2 linked regions of the Actomonas aquatica genome follow. The main gene of each other region encodes a partner of the protein of the gene in region 2 in a complex. Links are inferred from orthologs where the notes say so. Each region holds a gene or a part of one and is shown on either strand. Other genes may lie near its edges.

Region 1 (10,661 bases), 160 kb from region 2 along the record:
AAGCAATGGGCGGAGGAGTATGCGCAGATTGAAATCCTGGCGGCGCCGGACGGCGCGCGGGTGTTGCTGGGCGACATTGCGAAGATCACCGACGGTTTTGAGGAAGGCAGTTTTCCCTCGCAGTTTAATCAGTCGCTGTCGGTCGAAGTGAACGTGTTTCGGATCGGCGATCAGTCGCCCTTGGAGATCGCGGCAGCGGTGGAGGAGATCATGGCCGACTTCGAAACCGGCCTGCCGCCGGGCATGGAGTGGCGCATCGACAGCAACGCGGCGGAGGACTACCGGCAGCGACTCTCGCTGCTGGTGAAGAACGGCCTGCTAGCCATGCTCATCGTGCTGGGCATCCTCTCGGTGTTTCTCGAGTTCCGTCTGGCATTCTGGGTGATGATGGGGATGACGATCTCGTTCATCGGCGGTATCCTGTTTTTACCTACAATTGATGTGAGCATCAACATGATCTCGATGTTCGCCTTCCTGGTGGTGCTGGGCATCGTGGTGGACGACGCGATCGTGGTGGGCGAGAACGTCTACGAATACCGCCAGAAAGGCATGAGCCCCATGGAGGCGGCGGTGAAGGGGGCGCGCGACATCGCCGGGCCGGTGGTGTTCAGCATCCTCACCAACGTGGTGGCGTTCATTCCGTTGCTCTTCATTCCGGGGGAGACCGGCATGTTCTGGTGGCCGCTGGCGGCGGTGGTGATCATCGTGCTGCTGGTGTCGCTTTTCGAGGCGCTGTTCATCCTGCCGGCGCATCTGGCGCATACCAAGACGGGCGGGGGAGGCGGTCGGATCGGCGCGCGACTCCACGGGGTGCAGCAACGTTTTGCGAAAGGCTTCAGTGGCTTCGTGAACACGCGTTACAAGCGTTTCCTGAACGCCTGCCTGCGGGCGCGCTACGTGACACTTACAGCGGCGTTGGCCTTGTTTGTGATTGTGGGCAGTTACGCCACCAGCGCGCACATGGGCATGATCAACATGCCGGAGGTGGCCGCGGACGAAATCGAAGCAGGCATCCGCCTGCCGGTGGGTGTGACGCCGGCCCAGGCGGCCCGGGTGGCGATGGATGTGACCGAGTCGACGCAGCGCATGTTTGAGGAGCACAATCTCTACGCCGTGGCGGAGGGGATTAAAACCAACGTGCGTGGCGGGAGCTTCGTGGATGTGGAGATCGTAATGCGACCGCCGGATGAGCGCGACATGACGGCGGCGGAAGTGATCGCGTTGTGGCGCGACGAGATCGGTGACATCCCGGGCGTGAGCCAGATGACTTTTGAGGCGGAGAGTGGCCCCGGTGGTTACCGGCAGGACATCGATGTGGATTTGAGTCACGACGACATCGACGTGTTGGAGCGCGCGACGGCGGCTTTTGTGGAGCGGGCGGAGCAGTTCGCGAACACCCGCGATGTGAGCGACAACTACAACAAGGGGAAGAAGCAGATCGATTTCCGCCTGCGGCCGGAAGGTCGGGCGTTGGGGCTGACCTCGGACAACGTGGGGCAGCAGATTCGCGATGCGTTTTATGGGGCCTTGGCCACGCGACAGATGCGCGGCACCAACGAAGTGGAGGTGCGGGTCAAACTGCCGTTGGCCGAACGCAAGGACCTGCACAATTTGGAGGACCTCGTGATCATGACGCCGTCGGGCGCGGAGGTGCCGCTCTACGATGTGGTGGAGTTGAGTTACGGCGAAGCGTTCACCTCCATCAATCGACGCGATGGCCGGCGAGTGGTCGGCGTGTCGATGGATGTGGAGCCGAAGCGCGCGGTGGGGCAGGTGATCGAGGCCTTCGACAACGAAGTGTTGCCGCAACTGCGGGCGGATTTCCCGGGGCTCACCTGGACCTTCGAAGGTTCGCAGGCCGATATGCGGGAATCGACGGATGTGCTGTATGCCGGACTGGGCATGGCGCTGTTTGTGATCTACGCGCTGCTGGCGATCGCGTTTGGCAGTTATGTGCAGCCGTTGGTGGTCTTGGTGGCGATCCCGTTTGGAGGGATCGGGGCGGTGATCGGCCACATGATTTTGGGCTACGACCTGTCGTTGATCAGCCTGATGGGGATCATCGCGCTGTCGGGCGTGGTGGTGAACGACTCGCTCATCATGATCGATTTTGCCAATCGGCAGCGGCGCGACGGGAAGTCGGCGTTCGATGCGATTTTGCAGGCGGGCCTGCGGCGTTTCCGGCCGATTGCGCTGACAACGATGACGACGGCGGGCGGGTTGATTCCGATCATCGCCGAGCGCTCGATGCAGGCGCAGTATCTGATCCCGATGGCGATCTCGCTGGGCTTCGGCATCGTGTTTGCGACGATGATCATCCTCGTGCTCGTGCCGTGCCTTTACATGGCCTTGGAGGATGGCCGCGGCTGGATGATGCGCGGACGGAAGGCCGGGTGAGCTGAGAGGCAGGGGGGAGCGGCCGACACGGTCGCTGCTACACCCACCGTCTGTTTAACCGGCGCGGAAGGTCATGCCTTTGATCGCGGTGCAGCCGGGGACGGCTTTGATCTTGGGCAGGAAGCGGCGGCGGTTGTTGGAGAGTTCCTGTTTGGCGACGGAGTTGGAAACGAGGACGACGAGCCAACCGGCTTTGCTGATCTCCACCGGGTTGGAGTAGGCAGCGAGGGTGGGGGTGACGAGTTCGCGCCAGCGGTTGCGCAGTTCCTGAACGGGGGAGTTGTCCGAGAGGTGATACTTGTGCAGCAGGTTCTCGATGATGTTGCTGGCGTGCTGCGTGGGTCGTTTCACCTGCCGCCGCGGCTCCTCGAAGGGCACGCCGCGCAAGTCGCCGATGAGTTCTTCGGCGAGACGGCTAAATTTGGGCACTTCGGGATCTTTGGGCGGCATACTCTCAGAACTTTATTAAACCACGGATGGACACGGATATCGTCGCCTAACGGCGCCGCATTGAATTCCCAAGGAGCCATCCAGCGCAGCGGTAGCGAAGCTTATCCGTGTTTATCGGTGGTTCAAATGAATCACTCGCTGCTGAGGGTGGCTTGGCGGTTGTAGAGGGTTTTGTAGAGGGGGCTGGACTCGAGGAGTTCGGCGTGGGTGCCGCGGGCGGCAACGCGGCCGCGGTCGAAGACGAGAATCATGGAAGCGTCACGGATGGTGCTGAAACGGTGAGCGATGATGAGCACCGTCTTGCCGACCACGAGTTCGCGCAGGGCCCATTGGATGAAGGCTTCGCTTTCGCTGTCCAACGCGCTGGTCGCTTCATCGAGGATGAGGATGGGCGCGTCGCGGAGGAAGGCGCGGGCGAGAGCGAGGCGTTGACGTTGTCCGCCGGAGAGCGAGGCGCCGCGTTCGCCGACGACGGTGTCGTAGCCGTGGGGCAAGGACATGATGAAGTCGTGCGCGTAGGCGGCGCGGGCGGCGGCCTCGACATCTTGGCGGGTGGCGTTGGGCCGGCTGACGAGCAGGTTGTTGTAAACCGTGTCGTCGAAGAGGACGGACTCCTGGGAAACGATGCCGATGTGGCGACGGAGGTCGGCGAGGGTGACATCGCGCACGTCGGTGCCGTCGATCTTCACCGCGCCGGCGGCGGCTTCGTAGAAGCGCGGGACGAGGTTGGCGAAGGTGGATTTGCCGGCGCCGGACGGACCGACCAGTGCGCAGACGGTGCCGGCGGGGATGTGGACGTTGATGTCCTGCAGCACGAGTTCGCTGCCGCGGTAGGCAAAGGCGACGTTCTCCATGGAGATGTCGCCGCGGACTTGGTCGAAGGGTTGCGGATCGGCCGGGTCGTTGATCGTGACCGGCTCGTTGAGCACGGTCTCGATGCGGGCGAGGGCGGCGGAGCCCTTTTTGAGTTCGTTGTTCAGTCCGCCGAGTTTTTTGATCGGCTCGTAGCTGAGGTAGAGGGCGGTGATGAGAGAGAGGAAGGACTCCAACTCCACGCCGACGCGGTAGGCATAGATGAGAGTGATGGAGATGCCGACGGCGGAGATGATCTCAATGGCCGGGTTGAGGGCCTGTTGGTATTTCACCACCTTCATCTGGAAGCGCACGAGGGCGCTGCTAATGCCGCTGAATTTGCCCACCTCACGCTCCTCGAGTCCGAACGCGCGCACCTCGCGGGCGGCGGCGAGGTTTTCGCTGAAACGACCGGTGATGGAGCCGAGTTCGGTCTGCACCTCCTGAGCGCGGCGCACGATCTTTTTGCCGATGAAGCGGATGGGCAGCACGCAGAGCGGCACGACGGCGAGGCAGACCAACACGAGGGCGACGCCGCGCTCGTTGAAGGCGACCCAGACGAGGAAGCCGATCGAGCCCAGCAAGGTGGCGGGCTGGCGGATGATTTCGTTGGCCGCGAAGGTGAGGGTGAACTGGAGCTGATTGGTGTCGGCGAGGCCGCGGGAGATCAGGTCACCGCTGGACTGACGTTGTAGGAACGACAGGGGAAGGCGTTGGAGCTTACTGAAGAAATCGAGGCGGATGCGTTCGAGCACCTTCACGCCGGCCAGCTGCACCAGGTAGACGTTGGCGTAGCCGGAGAGACCACGGATCACGAAGATGAGTGGCAGCCAGGCGGCGACCAGCAACAGCTCCATCGTGGTGAGTGCGACGGCGTCCTCCGCAAAGATCTGCGGGAAGACCCACTTCATCATGAGCGGCAGGCCGGCACCGTTGGCGGCACCGAAGATCAGGCCGCAGAACAGCGCGGCGATGAGCGTGCCTTTGACCGGCTTGAGGTAGCCGAGAAAGGGACGGAAACGCTTCATGATGAGACCGCGAACGAGGCGCGGTGAATCAGTCCTTGGAGGAGCGGACGTCGAGAGCGTCGCGCAGGCCGTCGCCGAGGAAGTTGAGCGAGAAGAGGGTGAGCGAGAAGACCGCACCCGGGAAGAGGAGCAACCACGGGTATTCCTCCATCTTTTCCGCGCCGTCTTTGATCAGCGAGCCCCAGGAGCTCATGGGCGGCTGCACACCGAGGCCGAGGAAGCTGAGGAAGGCCTCGAGCAACATGACGGCCGGGATGGTGAGGGTGGTGTAAACGATGATCGGCCCAAGCACGTTGGGGATCATGTGGCGGAAGATGATGCGGCGTTTGCCGAGGCCGAGCGAGCGGGCGGCTTCGATGAACTCCATTTTCTTGAGCGACATGATCTGGCCGCGGACGATTCGCGCCATGGTGAGCCATTCGACCGCGCCGATGGCGACGAAGAGCAGGATGATGTTACGGCCGAAAAACACCATCAGCAGGATGACGAAGATGGTGAAGGGCAGGGCATACATGATGTCGACAATGCGCATCATGACGGAGTCGGTCTTGCCGCCGAAGAAGCCGGCGGTGGCGCCGTAAACGACGCCGATGGTGAGGGCGACGAAGGTGGCGCAAAGGCCCACGCCGATGGAGATGCGACCGCCGTAGAGCAGGCGCACCATGAGGTCGCGACCGAGTTGGTCGGTGCCGAGCCAGTGTGCGGCGCTGGGCGAAGCGAAGGTGTTGTTGAGGTTGGTTTCCTCGTAGCTGTAGGGGCTGAACCAGGGGCCGGCGATACAAGCGATGGTCAGCACGATGAGGACGATGCCGCCGAAGAGGGCCAATTTGTTTTTGGCCAGGCGGTGCCAGGCGTCGCGCCAGAGGGAGGAGCCTTGCTCGAGGTCCTCGGGCAGCGGGGCGCTGGACGGGAGTTGTTCGGCGGAGGGAGAGAGGGAAAGGGACATGCTCGAAGTAGGAAGTAAGAAGTTCGAAGGATGAAGTAAGGCGTCGGTCGGCTTACTCGAACTTGAGCTTGGGGTTCAGCCACACTTGGACGACGTCGACCACGAGGTTGAGCGTGATGATGAGCGAGGCGTAGAGGATGACGGTGCCGAGCACCAAGGTGTAGTCGCGGTTGAAGGCGCTGTTCACGAATTCGCGGCCGAGGCCGGGAATTTGGAAAATGGTCTCGATGACGAAGGAGCCGGAGAGGATGCCGGCGATGGCCGGGCCGAGGAAGGACACCACCGGCAGCAGACCGCCGCGCAGGGCGTGCTTGAAGATGACGCGCGTCTCGCTGGCTCCTTTGGCGCGGGCGGTGCGGATGTAATCCTGGTTAAGGATTTCCAACATGCCACCGCGGGTGAGGCGGGCGACGTAGGCGGCGTAAACCATGCCGAGGGTGGCGGCCGGGAGCACGCGGTCGTAACTCGTATACCAGCCCGAGGCGTTGAACCACCCGAGGTGGATGGCGAAGAACAAAACGAGCAGCGGACCGAGCACGAAGGTCGGAATGCAGATACCGGTCATCGCGATCGAAGAGCACAGGTAGTCGGCCCAGCTGTTGCGGTAGACCGCGGCGAGGGTGCCGAGCGGGATACCGATCAGGAGCGCGACGGTCAGTGAGGTGAGGCCGAGCTCCAGCGAAACGGGGAGCTTGTCGGCGATGATCTCATTGACGGTGCGGTTCGGGTATTTGAACGAGGGCCCAAAATCGAAGTGCAGCAGAATGCTCTTCAAGTAGTCGAAGAACTGCACGTGCAGCGGATTGTTCAGGCCGTAGTGGGCCTCGAGGTTGGCAAGCACCTCGGGCGTGACGGCCTTTTCACTGTCGAAGGGACCTCCGGGCGCCTGGTGGAGCATCACGAAGGAAACGGCCACAATGATGAAGAGGACCGGAACGGCCTCCAGCAGGCGGCGGGCGATGAAACGAAACATATCGGTGGGTCTGTAGTAGTGTGTGTGTCAGGCGAGTGACGCCCTTTGTCTAGCTGCCTGCGGACGGGGGCAGAAAGCACAAAAGCTCCCGGACGGACCGCAAATTTGGGGCCGGGTCGCAGAAAATTGCGATATTTCGCAACCTGAAGCGTGGTTGCGGGGTGGTTTCGGCATGCTGACAGACCTCCGCTTCACGCTGCGCTCCCTCGCCAAGGCCCCCGGCTTCGTGCTCGTGGCTCTTTTTACCCTCGCTCTCGGCATCGGGGTGAACGCCACGATGTTCAGTATCGTTAACGCAGTCCTCTTGCGTGGGCTGCCCTACGAACGGCCCGAGGAGCTTGTGGCGGTGAACCTCTCGAATCCCACCGAGGGTTGGCTGCGGGGCGACCTATCGATGGAGGAATTTAACGAACTGGCGGCGGGCGCGACCACGCTCGAGGGGCTGTTCTCCATGCAGTCGGGCACGTTCAACGTGAGTGGCGGCGAGCTCGCGCCGGAGCGTTTTACGGGCACCTGGATGACGGGCAGCGGATTGCAGACGATTGGCGCGCAGCCGCGCATCGGGCGTTGGTGGACGGCGGAGGAGGAGCTGGCCAGCGCCAGTCCGGTGGTCGTGATCAGCGAGACGCTGTGGCAGACGCGGTTTGGCGCGGCGCCCGACGTGGTGGGTCAGACGCTGCGGGTGAACGGCGAAGTCGCGACCGTCATTGGCGTGACGCAGTCGAAATTTGATTTTCCGGACTCGACCGACCTGTGGATGCCCCGGCGCTACAGCCGCACGGATGAAGAGCGCGACACGCGCTACCTCAACGTGGTGGGGCGGCTGCGTCCGGGCGTGACGATCGAGCAGGCGCGCGGGGAGATGGAAGTGTTGTTCGCCGGCTGGGCGGCGAACCATGCGGAAATGTATGACGCGCTGGCCATTCGGGTCGTGCCGTTGAAGGAGGATTTTATCGGCGACAACACGGCGCGGATGCTCGGCGTCATGATGACCTGCGTGACCATGGTGCTGCTGATTGCCTGCACCAACGTCGCCAACCTGCTGCTGGTGCGGGGCAGCGCGCGGGCCAAAGAACTGGCGGTGCGCACGGCACTCGGCGCGGCGCGCGGGCGGACGGTGCGTTTGCTGCTGATGGAAAGTCTCGTGCTGGCGCTGGGCGGTGCGGCGCTGGGATTGCCGCTGGCGCAGGTGCTCCTCGATGCCTTTGACCGCGCGATGGCTCTCTCCGGCGAGACCCAACCGGCCTGGATGACATGGGAGATCGACGGCATGGTGTTGCTCTACGTCGCGGGCGTGGCGGTCGTGACCTGCGTGCTGGCGGGGCTGCTGCCGGCGCTGCGGCTAAGCACGACCAATCTGGTGACCTTTCTTAATGACGCCTCGCGGGGCAGCACGGGCGCCAAAGGTGGCCGCCTCACGCGCGTGCTGGTGGTGGGCGAAGTGGCGCTGTCGTGCGTGCTGCTGGTCATGTCGGGCCTGATGATTCACTCGGTGATCAAGTCCGCCGACATTCCGCTCGGTTATGATCCCGACGGCATTATGTCGGCGCGCATCGGTCTGCCCGAGGCGCAATACACCGACGAGCCCGGTCGCATCGCGTTTTTTGAAAAACTGCTGCGCAATGTGCAGGAGCGTCCGGAGGTGACGGCGGCGGCGCTCAGCACGCGGCTGCCGACCTGGGATGGCTCGGGATCAGTCGTGTTGGAGGATTCACCGTTGGCCGGCGGTGAAGTCCAACCACGGGCGGGATCCGGCTACGTGTCGCGGGATTGGTTTGCGACGCTGGGGGTTCAGCTCGTCGACGGTCGTGACTTTATGGATACGGATACGGCAGAACGCGATCCGGTGGCCTTGGTCAATCTGAAGGCGGCGGAGACCTTCTGGCCGGGCGAGAGTGCGATCGGCAAGCGGCTGAAGTTGGGCCATACTGATGATCTGACGGATGCGCCGTGGGTGACGGTGGTGGGCGTAACGCCCTCGGTTTACCAAGGCGATTTTGAGGATCCGCTGGAGCCACAGGTGTATCTGGCGATGACGCAGGGCGACGCCCGGTATTATTCGCTGCTGTTGCGCACAACCACGGGCGATGCGTCGACGGCGGCGGCGATCATGCGCGAGGAGGTGCGCCGCATTGATCCGGACCTGCCGATCTACTGGGTGCAGCCGCTGCAGCAGCACATCGATCAGGCGCAGTTTTTCGGCCAATTGTTCGCGTGGATCTTTGGCATCTTTGGCGGAGTCGCCTTGGTGCTGGCGGCTGTCGGCATCTACGGCGTGATGGCTTACAGTGTGAGTCAGCGCGTGCCGGAAATCGGCGTGCGTGTGGCGCTGGGCGCGAATCCACGCAGCATCATGGGGCTGGTGCTGCGCCAGGGCGGAAGGCAGCTCGGCATCGGACTGGTGGTGGGGCTGGGATTGTCCTTCTTCGCGGCGCAAATGCTGCAGGGCTTCCTCTACCAAGTGGAGCCGACGGATCCGCCGGCCTTTGGCGCGACGGTGATCGTGTTGCTCACGGCGGGCGCGTTTGCCTGCGCAGTGCCGGCGTGGCGGGCGCTGCGGGTGAGCCCGATGGAGGCGTTGCGCGGGGACTGAGGTTTGCAGGTGGAAACGCTGTCGGGCGTAAAGCCCGACCCACAGGAGATTGCGTTCCCGCCTCAGTCGTTCAGCGGCCGCCGCGGCCCAGTAGGGTGACGGGGATGGTCGCGAGCAGGATGCGCAGGTCGAGCCAGAGGCTCCATTGGTCGATGTAAGCGAGGTCGAGGCGCACCCAGTCGGCGAAGTCGGCGAGGTCGCTGCGACCGCTCACTTGCCAGAGGCCGGTGAGGCCGGGCTTCACGCTGAGGCGGCGACGGTCGTGGCCTTCGGCGATAGCGGCGACTTCGGAGAGCGGCAAAGGGCGGGGGCCCACCAAACTCATCTCGCCGCGGATGACGTTCCAGAGTTGCGGCAGTTCATCGAGGCTGTGGCGACGCAGGAAACGACCGAATGCGGTGATGCGGGGATCGGAGCTCAGTTTGAAGGCGGGGCCCTTAAGTTCGTTTTGCTCGGCGAGGGCGGCCTGCTCGGCTTCGGCGCCAACGCGCATGGTGCGAAACTTCAGCATCGTGAAGGGACGACCGTTGCGGCCGCCGCGTTGTTGGCGAAACAGCACCGGGCCGCGAGAGGTGAGTTTGATGAGCACGGCGAGCAGCAGAAAGAGAGGTGACAACACCAGAAGCAGCGCGCCGGCGGCGAGGTAGTCGAAGGCTTGTTTGATCGCCAGCGCGGTGGGCGCGGCGGATTGGGCGCGCACGTAGAGCACGGGTTCGCCGGCAAACTCGTCGACAGCGAGGCGCCAGGCCGAACCGAGGGGGAGGCCCGGGCGGATGAGCAGTTCGACGCCTTCGCTTTCGCAGGTGTCGAGCAGCGGCTTGATGCGATCGGCGTCGGTGCCGGCGAGGTTGGCGATGACGGCGTCGATGGCTTCGGTGTGCAGCAGTGCCGCGAGGTCGGCGGAGTTGAGCGTGGCGGGATCGCGTTCGGCGACCGTGTGGAGAGCTTCGCGTTCCATGCCGGAGAGGGCGGCTTGGGCGACCCGGTTTTCGGCGGCGGATCCGAGCCACAGCACCCGGCGCTGCCAGCGTTCGTCGCGCCGACTCCAGCGGGAAAGCTCGTGGCGACCGTAGACCAGAATACCACCAAAACCACCAACCAAGAGGATGACCGATCGGGCGAATTCCTCGCGCACCAGGAAGAGCAGCAGAATGGTGCCGGCGACCGTGATGAGGCAGCCACGGACGATGATCATCAGCGTGCCCCAGCGGGAGGAAAGGCGGGGTTGGGAATAGAAGCCCTGCGCGCGCAGCATGAGCGGGCCAAAGACGCCGACCCACGGGAAGAGCCAGAGGTATTTGATGATGTCCTCAAGCGGATCGAGGGAGAAGCGGGCGAGGTTGGCGCGCAGGGTGTAGGCCAGACCCAGTGCCAGCATGAACAGTCCGCCATCGGCAACTTGACCGAGAAAAGAGCGGGTCT
Region 2 (8,853 bases):
CTCGCTCCGGGCGTGAAGGTGGAACTCGACCGCAACTACGTGAAGGTCGACGACAACTACGAGACCAACGTGAAAGGCATCTACGCGGCCGGCGACATCATCGGTCCGCCCTGGTTGGCGCACATCGCGACCTTCGAGGCCGTGAACGCGGTGAACGCCATGTTTGGTCACGGCGAGCCGCGTCGGGTGTCCAATTTTCCGGGCTGCACCTACTGCCAGCCGCAGGTGGCCAGCACGGGTCTCACCGAGCGTGCGGCCCGCGAGAAGAAGCTCGATATCAAGGTTGGCAAGTTCCCCTTCACCGCGTCCGGCAAGGCCGTCGCGGGTGGTTCTTCCGAAGGCTTCGTGAAGGTCGTGACCGACGCGAAGACGGGCGAAATCTACGGCGCGCACATCATCGGTTCGGAAGCGACGGAACTCATCGCGGAGTATGGCCTCGCGATCGAATTGGAGTGCTCGGTGGAAGAGGTGCACAAGACCATCCACGCGCACCCGACCTTGAGCGAAGCGCTGATGGAAGCCGCCGCCGCCTCGATGGGCGAAGCGATTCACATCTGAGCGAACGGGCCGAGAGGCAAAGGGCCGGGGTCGACGACCCCGGCTACAGTTCCGATTCCAATTACGACAAAAGCCGCGGTTTTAGACCGCGGCTTTCTTGTGTGTGTGGGGCGTGTTGTGCGGGTTTGGCACCGCCCTCCTTCGCCCGTTGGGCTTCGGCGGGCATCGATCTCATTGAGATCGATGGTGCTCCCGGCGGGAATCGAACCCACATCAACGGCTTCGGAGACCGCTACACTATCCATTGTGCTACAGGAGCGTTGCCCAGAGGACTGAGGCGAGAAAGTGGCCGCGGCGAGGCGGCGGTGTCGAGCGGTTTTTATGGCGGTCGCTCGGTCCGCCAATGATTCAGCTTTGCGGGGCGACCTTTTGCTCGGCACGGGCGAGGCGCTCGATCAGCAGCACGGCCAGGCCGCCGGCCACCGCGAGCGCGATGGCGAGGCCGATGGAGGCTTCGGCGCCGGGCATGATGTTGACCTGCACGAGCGGCACTTCTTCACCGGCGCTGTTGATGCGGGTGGTGAGTGTTTCCTTCCACGGCCACAGAGTGCGCAGCGCTCCAGCCATCACGCCGGTGAGGGCGATGAGGGTGGCGTGCCGGTAGTGGTTGAGCATCCAGCTCACGACGCGGACAAAGGAGAGGATGCCGGTGGCGATACCTGCGCAGAATACGGCGATCGTCACGATGTCGCGGTCATTTACCGCGGAGAGGACTTGCTGATATTTGCCCATGATGAGCAGCAAGTAGGAGCCGGAGATGCCGGGCAGGATCATGGCGCAGATGGCGATGGCACCGGCGAGGAACACAAAGGGCAGGCCGGGAGGCGTCTGGGTGGCCTGCATGCCCACGAGCAGCCAGGTGCCGACGGCGAAGGCGGCGAAGAGCACGAAGTCGACCGGGCGCCATTTCCACGTCTCGCGGGCGAGCAGCACGATCGAACCGAGCACGAGGCCAAAGAAGAAGGACCAGAGTTCGGCGGGATGGCTCACCAGCAGGTGCTCGAGCACCTTGGCCATGGAGAGCACGGCGGTGAGCAGACCGGCGCCGAGAGCGATGAAGAAGGCGATGGGGAGTCGAGTCCAGGCGGCTTTGATATCGCCCTTGAGCACGAGGCGCAGCGTGGTGAGGTCGAAGGCCTTGATGCCGTTGAGCAGGCGTTCGTAGATGCCGCAAATGAAGGCGATGGTGCCGCCGGAGACGCCGGGGACGACGTCGGCCGAGCCCATGAGGAAACCAACCAGAGCGATTCGGAGGTGGGACAAGCTGCGCATGAGGAGAGGGAGGAGATGGGGCGTGGCACGGCACGCGGCCACAAAAAAGGCAGGCCGAAGTGCATCGACCTGCCAAGTAAAGTGATGATAAATCGTCGCTTAGACGGCGGGAATGGTCTTCTTGAGGCCGACGACGCGGTCGCCTTCCTTCCACTGGCCACGCTTCTTGAGGAGTTCGACTCGCTCAAAACGCTTGAGCACGTTGCGCTTCACGACGAGGCCACGGGGACCTTGGAGAGACTTGTGTTGGGACATGGTGTTATCGGTTAAAGTGGTGCTTGCGATGCGTTAAAGGGGAAGGGAGCTAGAGTTCGCCTGCGCCCATGACAAGTATTTTTCCGCCACATGTTCGGCGCGGACGACAATCCACTGCGGCGTGTCGTAGGGATGGTGGTTGTGCACGTAGGTTTCCACCTCCAAGTGGCGGTTGACCAAAAACTTGATGGTGAGGCGGTATTCGGTGCTGGTTTCGGTGGTGCCTCCCCAGCGGTAGATGGAGGTCATGGGGCCGTCGATCTGGACGCAGGCGGCGAGCTTCCGGTCGATGAGTCCGCGCGCCAAGGTGGTCGCTTCGGTCTCGGTTGAGGTGGTGGTCCAGCCGATAAGCATGGCGAAGTGATAACGGGTCTGGGCGGGGATTCGAACCCAATAAAGAGGTGGCGATCAGGGGTTAGGGGGGAGGGCGGCGCGAAATTCGCCTTGACGGTGGACAGCGGGAGCCATGCTTTCGTCGGTTTCTGTCGATACAACTTTCCTCCGATTCATGCGTGACGATTATATCAAAGAGGCCCTCGCCGTAGTGCCCGATCCCAATCTGCTCATCAATGTCGTGTCCCGTCGCGTCAAGCAACTCAAGCGCGGGAGCCGTCCGTTGGTCGAGTCGCTCGAGAAGCTGTCGCCCGAGGATGTCGCGCTGCGCGAAGTGATCGAAGGTAAGATCGTCTTCGAGACGGCGGAATGATTGCCGGGGACCGTTGAGCGGTTCCCATTTCACTCTTTTAGGGCGGCCCGCTGAATGCGGAGCCGCCTGTTTTTTGCCCGCGGAGCGGCAGTCGATTGAAAGTCTCCGCTCGTCGACTTAATCTATTCCCATGGCTCGTTCCAAAAAAGACGCCCAACGCTTCACCGAAGTGCGCAACGCGAAAGCGGGGCGGGACTACTTGGTGGAAGACCGCTTCGAAGCGGGCATCGCGTTGAAGGGCACGGAGGTGAAGGCGATTCGGGATGGCCGGGCGCAGATCAACGACGCCTTTGGCCGCCTGAAGAAGGGGGAACTGTGGTTGGTGAATGCGCACATCGATGAGTATCGGTTTGGCACCTACTCGAACCATGAGCCGAAGCGCACGCGGAAGTTGCTGCTGCGCAAACCGGAGTTGCGGAAGATCGATCAGGCCCTGAACCAAGGCGGGCGTTCGCTGATTCCGCTGCGCATGTATTTTAAGGAAGCGCTCGTGAAGGTGGAGGTGGGAATCTGCACCGGTAAGAAGCTTTACGACAAACGCGACGACCTCAAAAACAAGATCGTCCAGCGGGAACTCGATCGTGCGATCAAGGCCCGACGCTGAGCCGAGTCCTCCTTCTTCGCTTCCTTCCTTCGCCGTTCCCTTCATGTCTCCTGTCACCGTTCGCGTTCCTGGCAGCACCTCCAACTGCGGTGCCGGTTTTGATACCTTGGGTCTGGCGTTGCAGATCTATAACCGGGTGACGCTTACGCCGGACGTCTCGCTGCCGGCGGGCACGGCGAAAGGCGAACGGGCGTCGGACGAGCGCGCCAACGGTTTGGTGAACGAGGCGCTGGCGGCGTGGCGCGAACGCGTGGCGGCGGCGGCGGAGTTGCCGGGGTTCCGTTTCCGAATCGAAGGTGACGTGCCGCCGGCCCGGGGGCTGGGGTCCAGCGTCACCGTGATCGCCGGCATTTTGGGCGGCGTGAATCATTGGGCGGGCGAGGCGCTGACTCGGGAGGAACTGGCGGCATTGATTACGCGCCTGGAGGGGCACCCCGACAACGCCACCGCCGGCGTGCTGGGCGGATTCTGTGTGGCGCGTTGCGCGCCGACTCCGGCCGACTACCAAGGGCTGGTGCGTATCGAATTGGAGGATACGCTGCGCTTTGTGGTCGTATCGCCGGTGACTGAAGTGGCCACCAAGGCCTCCCGCGGGGTCTTGCCGCAGGAAATCAGTCATCTCGATGCGGTGCGCAGCGTAAACAGTGCAGCCTATCTGACGGCGGCACTGGCGACCAAAAACTACGAATCACTGCGCGGGGCGGTGGGCGACTTCTTGCATGAGCCCTACCGACTGCCCGGCATCGTGGGCGCGGCTGAAGCCATCGCGGCCGGGGTGAAGGCAGGCGCCCTCTGCGGCTGGTTGAGCGGCAGTGGCTCCAGCGTGCTGTGTGTGGGGTTGGTGGATACCGCCGCGGCCGTGGGCGACGCGATGCGAAGCGCCTTTGCCGCCAAAGGCATCGACAGTGCGATCAACGTGCTGAGCGCCGACAACCACGGGTTGGTCGTCGAGTAAGCGCCCCGGCGGGCACGACAGCCGCTCCAAAAACTCAGGCCTGACCGCCAGCGGCGGGCCAGAATTGGCGAATGGAATCCGCGAGCACCTGGGCGCGGAAGGGTTTGGCGAGGACGGCGCGGAGGTTCTCCAAGCTGTCTCGTTGCTCCTGCGATATGGCATCGGCGTGACCGGTGATCATGATGGCCGGCACGCCGGGTTTCGCCTTGGCCGAACGGCGCAGGAACTCGATGCCGTCGATGTCTGGCATGTAGTAGTCGGTCACGATGATGCCGACCGGCAGAGTCCGCATGGCGGCCAGAGCGTCGCTGGCTCGAACAAAAGTGGATACGGGGCAATCGAGGTGCTCTTCCAAGATGACAGCCAGCAGATCCAAGTAGGATTGCTCGTCATCAACAATGATTGCGTGCGGTGTATTAAAGTCGGTCAAAGCGGGGGAAGCAGGATCGGTTGAGTTTGGATGTAATTTTGTGGCAGTAAAGCATGAGGTGGTGAAACGCCTCGGCGGGTTGCGGTTGTATCCGGGAAGTTTGGACGTAGGGTCCGCGCCAAGATGCTACACGTGGTGTTATTTCAACCGGAGATTCCCCAGAATACGGGTAATATTGGTCGTATGTGCGCGCTGACGCGGAGTCGGCTGCATTTGGTGCATCCGCTGGGATTTGAAATCACTGATCGGCACCTGAAACGGGCGGGCATGGATTACTGGTATGAACTCGATGTTCATCATCACGACGATTGGGCGGCGTTCCGGGCGAGTGAGTTTGCCCCACAGCGTTTGTGGTTATTTACGACCAAAACGAAGCAGTCCTATTGGGATGTGACGTATGCCGATGGGGACGGTCTGGTGTTTGGCAACGAAGGTCACGGCGCGCCGGACTGGCTGCATGACGAAATCGGCGAGGAGCAACGCCTCACGATCCCGCATCGCAACGACTCACTGCGCTCGCTGAACCTCAGCACGGCCGCGGGAGTGGCGACCTACGAAGCAGTGCGGCAACTTTGGCCACGTGGCCAAAGCTGAAATCCTAAATCCTAGGGGCTAAATCCTAAATCCAGAGGGCGACTACACGCCTCTCAGCTTTTAGGATTTAGGATTTGTTCGGTTAGGATTTACCGCGCAAAGCGCGATTCAGATTTCCGCCTTCAGGTGGCAGGAAACTTCGCGGTCCTTAAACACCTCGAGGAGCGGGCGCTCGGTCTTGCAGACGTCCTTGGCGTGGGGGCAGCGCGGGTGGAAGGTGCAGCCGGAAGGCGGGTTGATCGGAGAGGGCGGATCGCCCGGGAGCACGATACGCTTGCGGTTGCGCTCTTCGTCCGGGTTCGGCGTGGGAATCGCACTTACCAGCGCGCGGGTGTAGGGATGCGCGGGTTTTTCGATGATGTCCTCGGCTTTGCCGATTTCGACGATCTTGCCGAGATACATGACCGCGACGCGATCGGAGATGTGTTTCACCACCGACAGGTCGTGAGCGATGAAGATAAGGCTCAGGCCCATCTTGCGCACGAGGTCGGCCAGCAGGTTCAGGATCTGAGCCTGGATGGAGACGTCGAGGGCCGAGACGGGTTCGTCGGCGATGACCACCTTGGGCCGCAGCGCGAGAGCGCGGGCAATGGCGATACGTTGACGCTGACCGCCGGAAAACTCGTGCGGGTATTTCTGCATGAAGCGCGGCGCGAGGCCGACGGTTTTCATGAGCTCGGTCACGCGCGCGGTGACTTCGGAGGACTTGCAGACCTTGTGGACGAGCAGAGGTTCGGCGAGGGTGGCGAAGACGGTCGAGCGGGGGTTGAGCGACGCGTAGGGATCCTGAAACACCATCTGCAGATCGCGGCGGATGGAGAGCACGTCGGAGTCGGAACTGGAGGTGAGGTTGCGGCCCTCGAGCACCACGGTGCCACCGGTGGTGGGAACGAGCTGCATGACGGTGCGGGCGAGGGTGGACTTGCCGCAACCGGACTCGCCGACGAGGCCGAGGACTTCGCCCTGCTGCACCTTGAGGTCGACACCATCGACGGCTTTCACGGTGCCGACGGTCTTTTTAATAAACGCCCCCTTCTTGATCGGGAAGTGGGTCTGGAGGTTCTTTAGTTCAAGAATGGTCTCAGGCATGGTCCGGGCCTTGGAAAAGGATCAAAGTTCGCCGAGTTGGACGCGGCGGCAGGCGTGTTGGTGGTGGTCGCTGGTGGCGGCGAGGGCGGGGGCGTCGCCTTCGCGGCAGACGTCGGTGGCGAACTCACAGCGCGGGGCGAAACTGCAGCCGGCGAGCGGCTTCGAAAGGTCCGGTGGCAGCCCCTTGATGGTGTAGAGCTCGGAGCCCTTGGGCTGCATGGACGGGATGGAACGTTGCAGCGCGCGGGTGTAGGGGTGCTTCGGCTCGTAGAAAAGGGTGCGCGTGTCGGAGGTCTCGACGATCTTGCCAGCATACATCACCTGCACGCGGTCGCAGAGACCGGAGACGACGCCGAGGTCGTGGGTGATGAAGATGACCGCCATGCCGATCTCCTGCTGCATCTTTTGGATGAGCTCGAGGATCTGGGCCTGCACGGTCACGTCGAGCGCGGTGGTGGGCTCGTCGGCGATGAGGAGCTCGGGTTTGGTGATGAGCGCCATGGCAATCATCACGCGCTGGCGCATACCGCCGGAGAACTCGTGCGGGTAATAGTGGATACGGCTGGAGGCGTCGTTGATGCCGACGGCGTCGAGCATCTCCAGAGCGCGTTTCAACGCTTCGGCTTTGGAGATTTTTTCGTGAATCATCAGCGGCTCGATGAGCTGTTCGCTGACCCGCAGGTAGGGATTCAGCGAGGTCATCGGGTCCTGGAAGATCATGCTCACGCGCTTGCCGCGAATGGAGCGGGCCTGGGCGCGGGTGCAGTTGAGCAGGTCGACGCCATCAAACATGGCGGTGCCGCTTTCGATGCGCCCCGGAGGCATGGGGAGGAGGCCCATGAGGGAGTAACAGGTGACCGATTTGCCGGAGCCGGACTCGCCGACGATGCCAAGGGTCTCACCGCGATCGAGGCTGAAGCTGACGCCATCAACAGCGCGGTAAATTCCGTTACGGGTGTGAAAGTAGGTGCGGAGGTCGTTGACTGAGAGGAGCGGCATTAAATCCGAGGGCTCAAGTTGTGTGTGTGTGGCAGGAGCTACCGGGAAATTGGGCGGCGGCGCAAGTGCCTTCGGTGCTGCAAGGGCGATGCCATGCAGTCGCAGGTCAATCGCGATAAACGTCGGGGTAACCTTCGCCGCGGCGTTTGTAGCGTTTGTGCACCCAAAAATACTGCTCCGGCGCGCGTTTGACCTGCTCCTCGATGAAGTGGTTTACGCGCATCGCATCGGCGCTGTGATCGCCGGAGGGGAAGTTTTCCCACGCCGGGAAGGCCTCGAGTTCGTAGGAGCCGTCGGGCAGGCGGCGGGCGAAGTAAGGCACGACGCGGCAGCCGCTCATCTGGGCGATGCGACTGGTGGCGACGTTGGTGATGGCGGGTTCACCAAAAAACGGGAGCACTTCGGACATCTTGGTTTTTTTGCCCTGGTCCGGCGCATACCAAACGAGTCCGCCATTCTTGAGGGTGCGGAGGAGGGCGCGCAGGTCCTCGAAGGGGATGGCGGTCTTGAGGTGGCGCTCGCGGTTGCGGCGCATGATCCAAGCGATGACGCGGTTGTTGGGATCGCGGTAGAGGGCGTTGAACTCGATCTGCTCGTTGATGATGCGCGCGCCCATTTCCAGCAGGGTGAGGTGGGCGGTGACGACGAGGGCGCCTTTCCCGGCGGCGGCGGCTTTTTCGAAATGCTCGCGCCCGATGATACGAAAGGGCGGCAGACGGTTCAGCGGCGACCACCAGGCGGCGCAGGTTTCAAACAAACCCAGCGCCAGCGAACGGTAGTGGGCGCGGGCGAGGCGTCGACGGTCACTCTCGCTGAGGTCAGGGAACGCGAGGCGGAGGTTGATCAGGGTGACGCGGCGACGGACCGGAATGACGTAATAAATGAAGGTGCCAAGGACGGTCGCGAGGGCGCGCTTGATGGGCCACGGGAGGAGGTTGAGCAGCCAAAAGATGCCCAAGCCGAACCACATGGGCCAAAACTTCGGGTGGTAGAGCGGAGCGGTGTCGCGTTTGCGCGGACTCATGGGCGGCGGGGACGAGGGCAGAGTGGAGGGCTTACATGCCCTGCCAGGAATCGCGGTCGTAACCGAAGCGTTCGAAGTCGACCGCGTAGAGTTGATAGACGCGTTCGGCGAGTTCGTCGGTGTAGACCGGCTCTTTGATTTTGCCGGAAGCGTTGGTGGGGCGGGCGAGTTTTTGGGCGGTCCAATCGGCCGGGATGCCGACGAGAGCGAGGGTGTCGGCCATGCCGCTCACAAACTCGGTCTCCATGTGAAAGGTGTGGCGGTAACGCACATGGTCGGCCAGCAGGACCGAACGTTGTGTATCCCAATGTTGGTTACGGGTGCCCTCGGCCTGGGATTCGATGTAGCTGAGGAAGGACGGAAAAGG

The links.
Region 1: the proteins of K1X11_RS04405 (region 2) and K1X11_RS04970 are in contact, whole or in part, in a cryo-EM structure (PDB 8Z21), measured with the Escherichia coli proteins. The link is inferred for Actomonas aquatica from one-to-one orthologs.

Annotation. Positions count from the first base shown.
Region 1 is NZ_CP139781.1:1,310,591-1,321,251, reverse strand. What follows is about bases 4,687-7,572. They hold K1X11_RS04970 (ABC transporter permease), read right to left. Parts: upstream 6,647-7,572; coding sequence 5,726-6,646; downstream 4,687-5,725. Other genes in these bases: K1X11_RS04965 (ABC transporter permease), read left to right, coding at 6,819-7,572; K1X11_RS04975 (ABC transporter permease), read right to left, coding at 4,756-5,673; K1X11_RS04980 (ABC transporter ATP-binding protein), read right to left, coding at 4,687-4,727. In the rest of the region: K1X11_RS04990 (efflux RND transporter permease subunit), read left to right, coding at 1-2,397; K1X11_RS04985 (DciA family protein), read right to left, coding at 2,452-2,847; more of K1X11_RS04980, read right to left, coding at 2,979-4,686; more of K1X11_RS04965, read left to right, coding at 7,573-9,239; K1X11_RS04960 (sugar transferase), read right to left, coding at 9,310-10,661. UniProt on the Escherichia coli protein: Part of the ABC transporter complex OppABCDF involved in the uptake of oligopeptides and of the ABC transporter complex MppA-OppBCDF involved in the uptake of the cell wall murein tripeptide L-alanyl-gamma-D-glutamyl-meso-diaminopimelate.
Region 2 is NZ_CP139781.1:1,151,836-1,160,688, reverse strand. What follows is about bases 5,474-8,398. They hold K1X11_RS04405 (ABC transporter ATP-binding protein), read right to left. Parts: upstream 7,463-8,398; coding sequence 6,485-7,462; downstream 5,474-6,484. Other genes in these bases: K1X11_RS04400 (LpxL/LpxP family acyltransferase), read right to left, coding at 7,569-8,398; K1X11_RS04410 (ABC transporter ATP-binding protein), read right to left, coding at 5,483-6,463. Outside these bases: lpdA (dihydrolipoyl dehydrogenase), read left to right, coding at 1-558; K1X11_RS04450 (DUF368 domain-containing protein), read right to left, coding at 907-1,830; K1X11_RS04445 (small basic protein), read right to left, coding at 1,930-2,085; divalent-cation tolerance protein CutA, read right to left, coding at 2,119-2,439; K1X11_RS04435 (DNA-directed RNA polymerase subunit omega), read left to right, coding at 2,594-2,791; SsrA-binding protein SmpB, read left to right, coding at 2,922-3,395; K1X11_RS04425 (homoserine kinase), read left to right, coding at 3,439-4,350; K1X11_RS04420 (response regulator), read right to left, coding at 4,385-4,780; K1X11_RS04415 (tRNA (cytidine(34)-2'-O)-methyltransferase), read left to right, coding at 4,904-5,374; more of K1X11_RS04400, read right to left, coding at 8,399-8,486; K1X11_RS04395 (sulfotransferase family 2 domain-containing protein), read right to left, coding at 8,518-8,853. UniProt on the Escherichia coli protein: Part of the ABC transporter complex OppABCDF involved in the uptake of oligopeptides and of the ABC transporter complex MppA-OppBCDF involved in the uptake of the cell wall murein tripeptide L-alanyl-gamma-D-glutamyl-meso-diaminopimelate.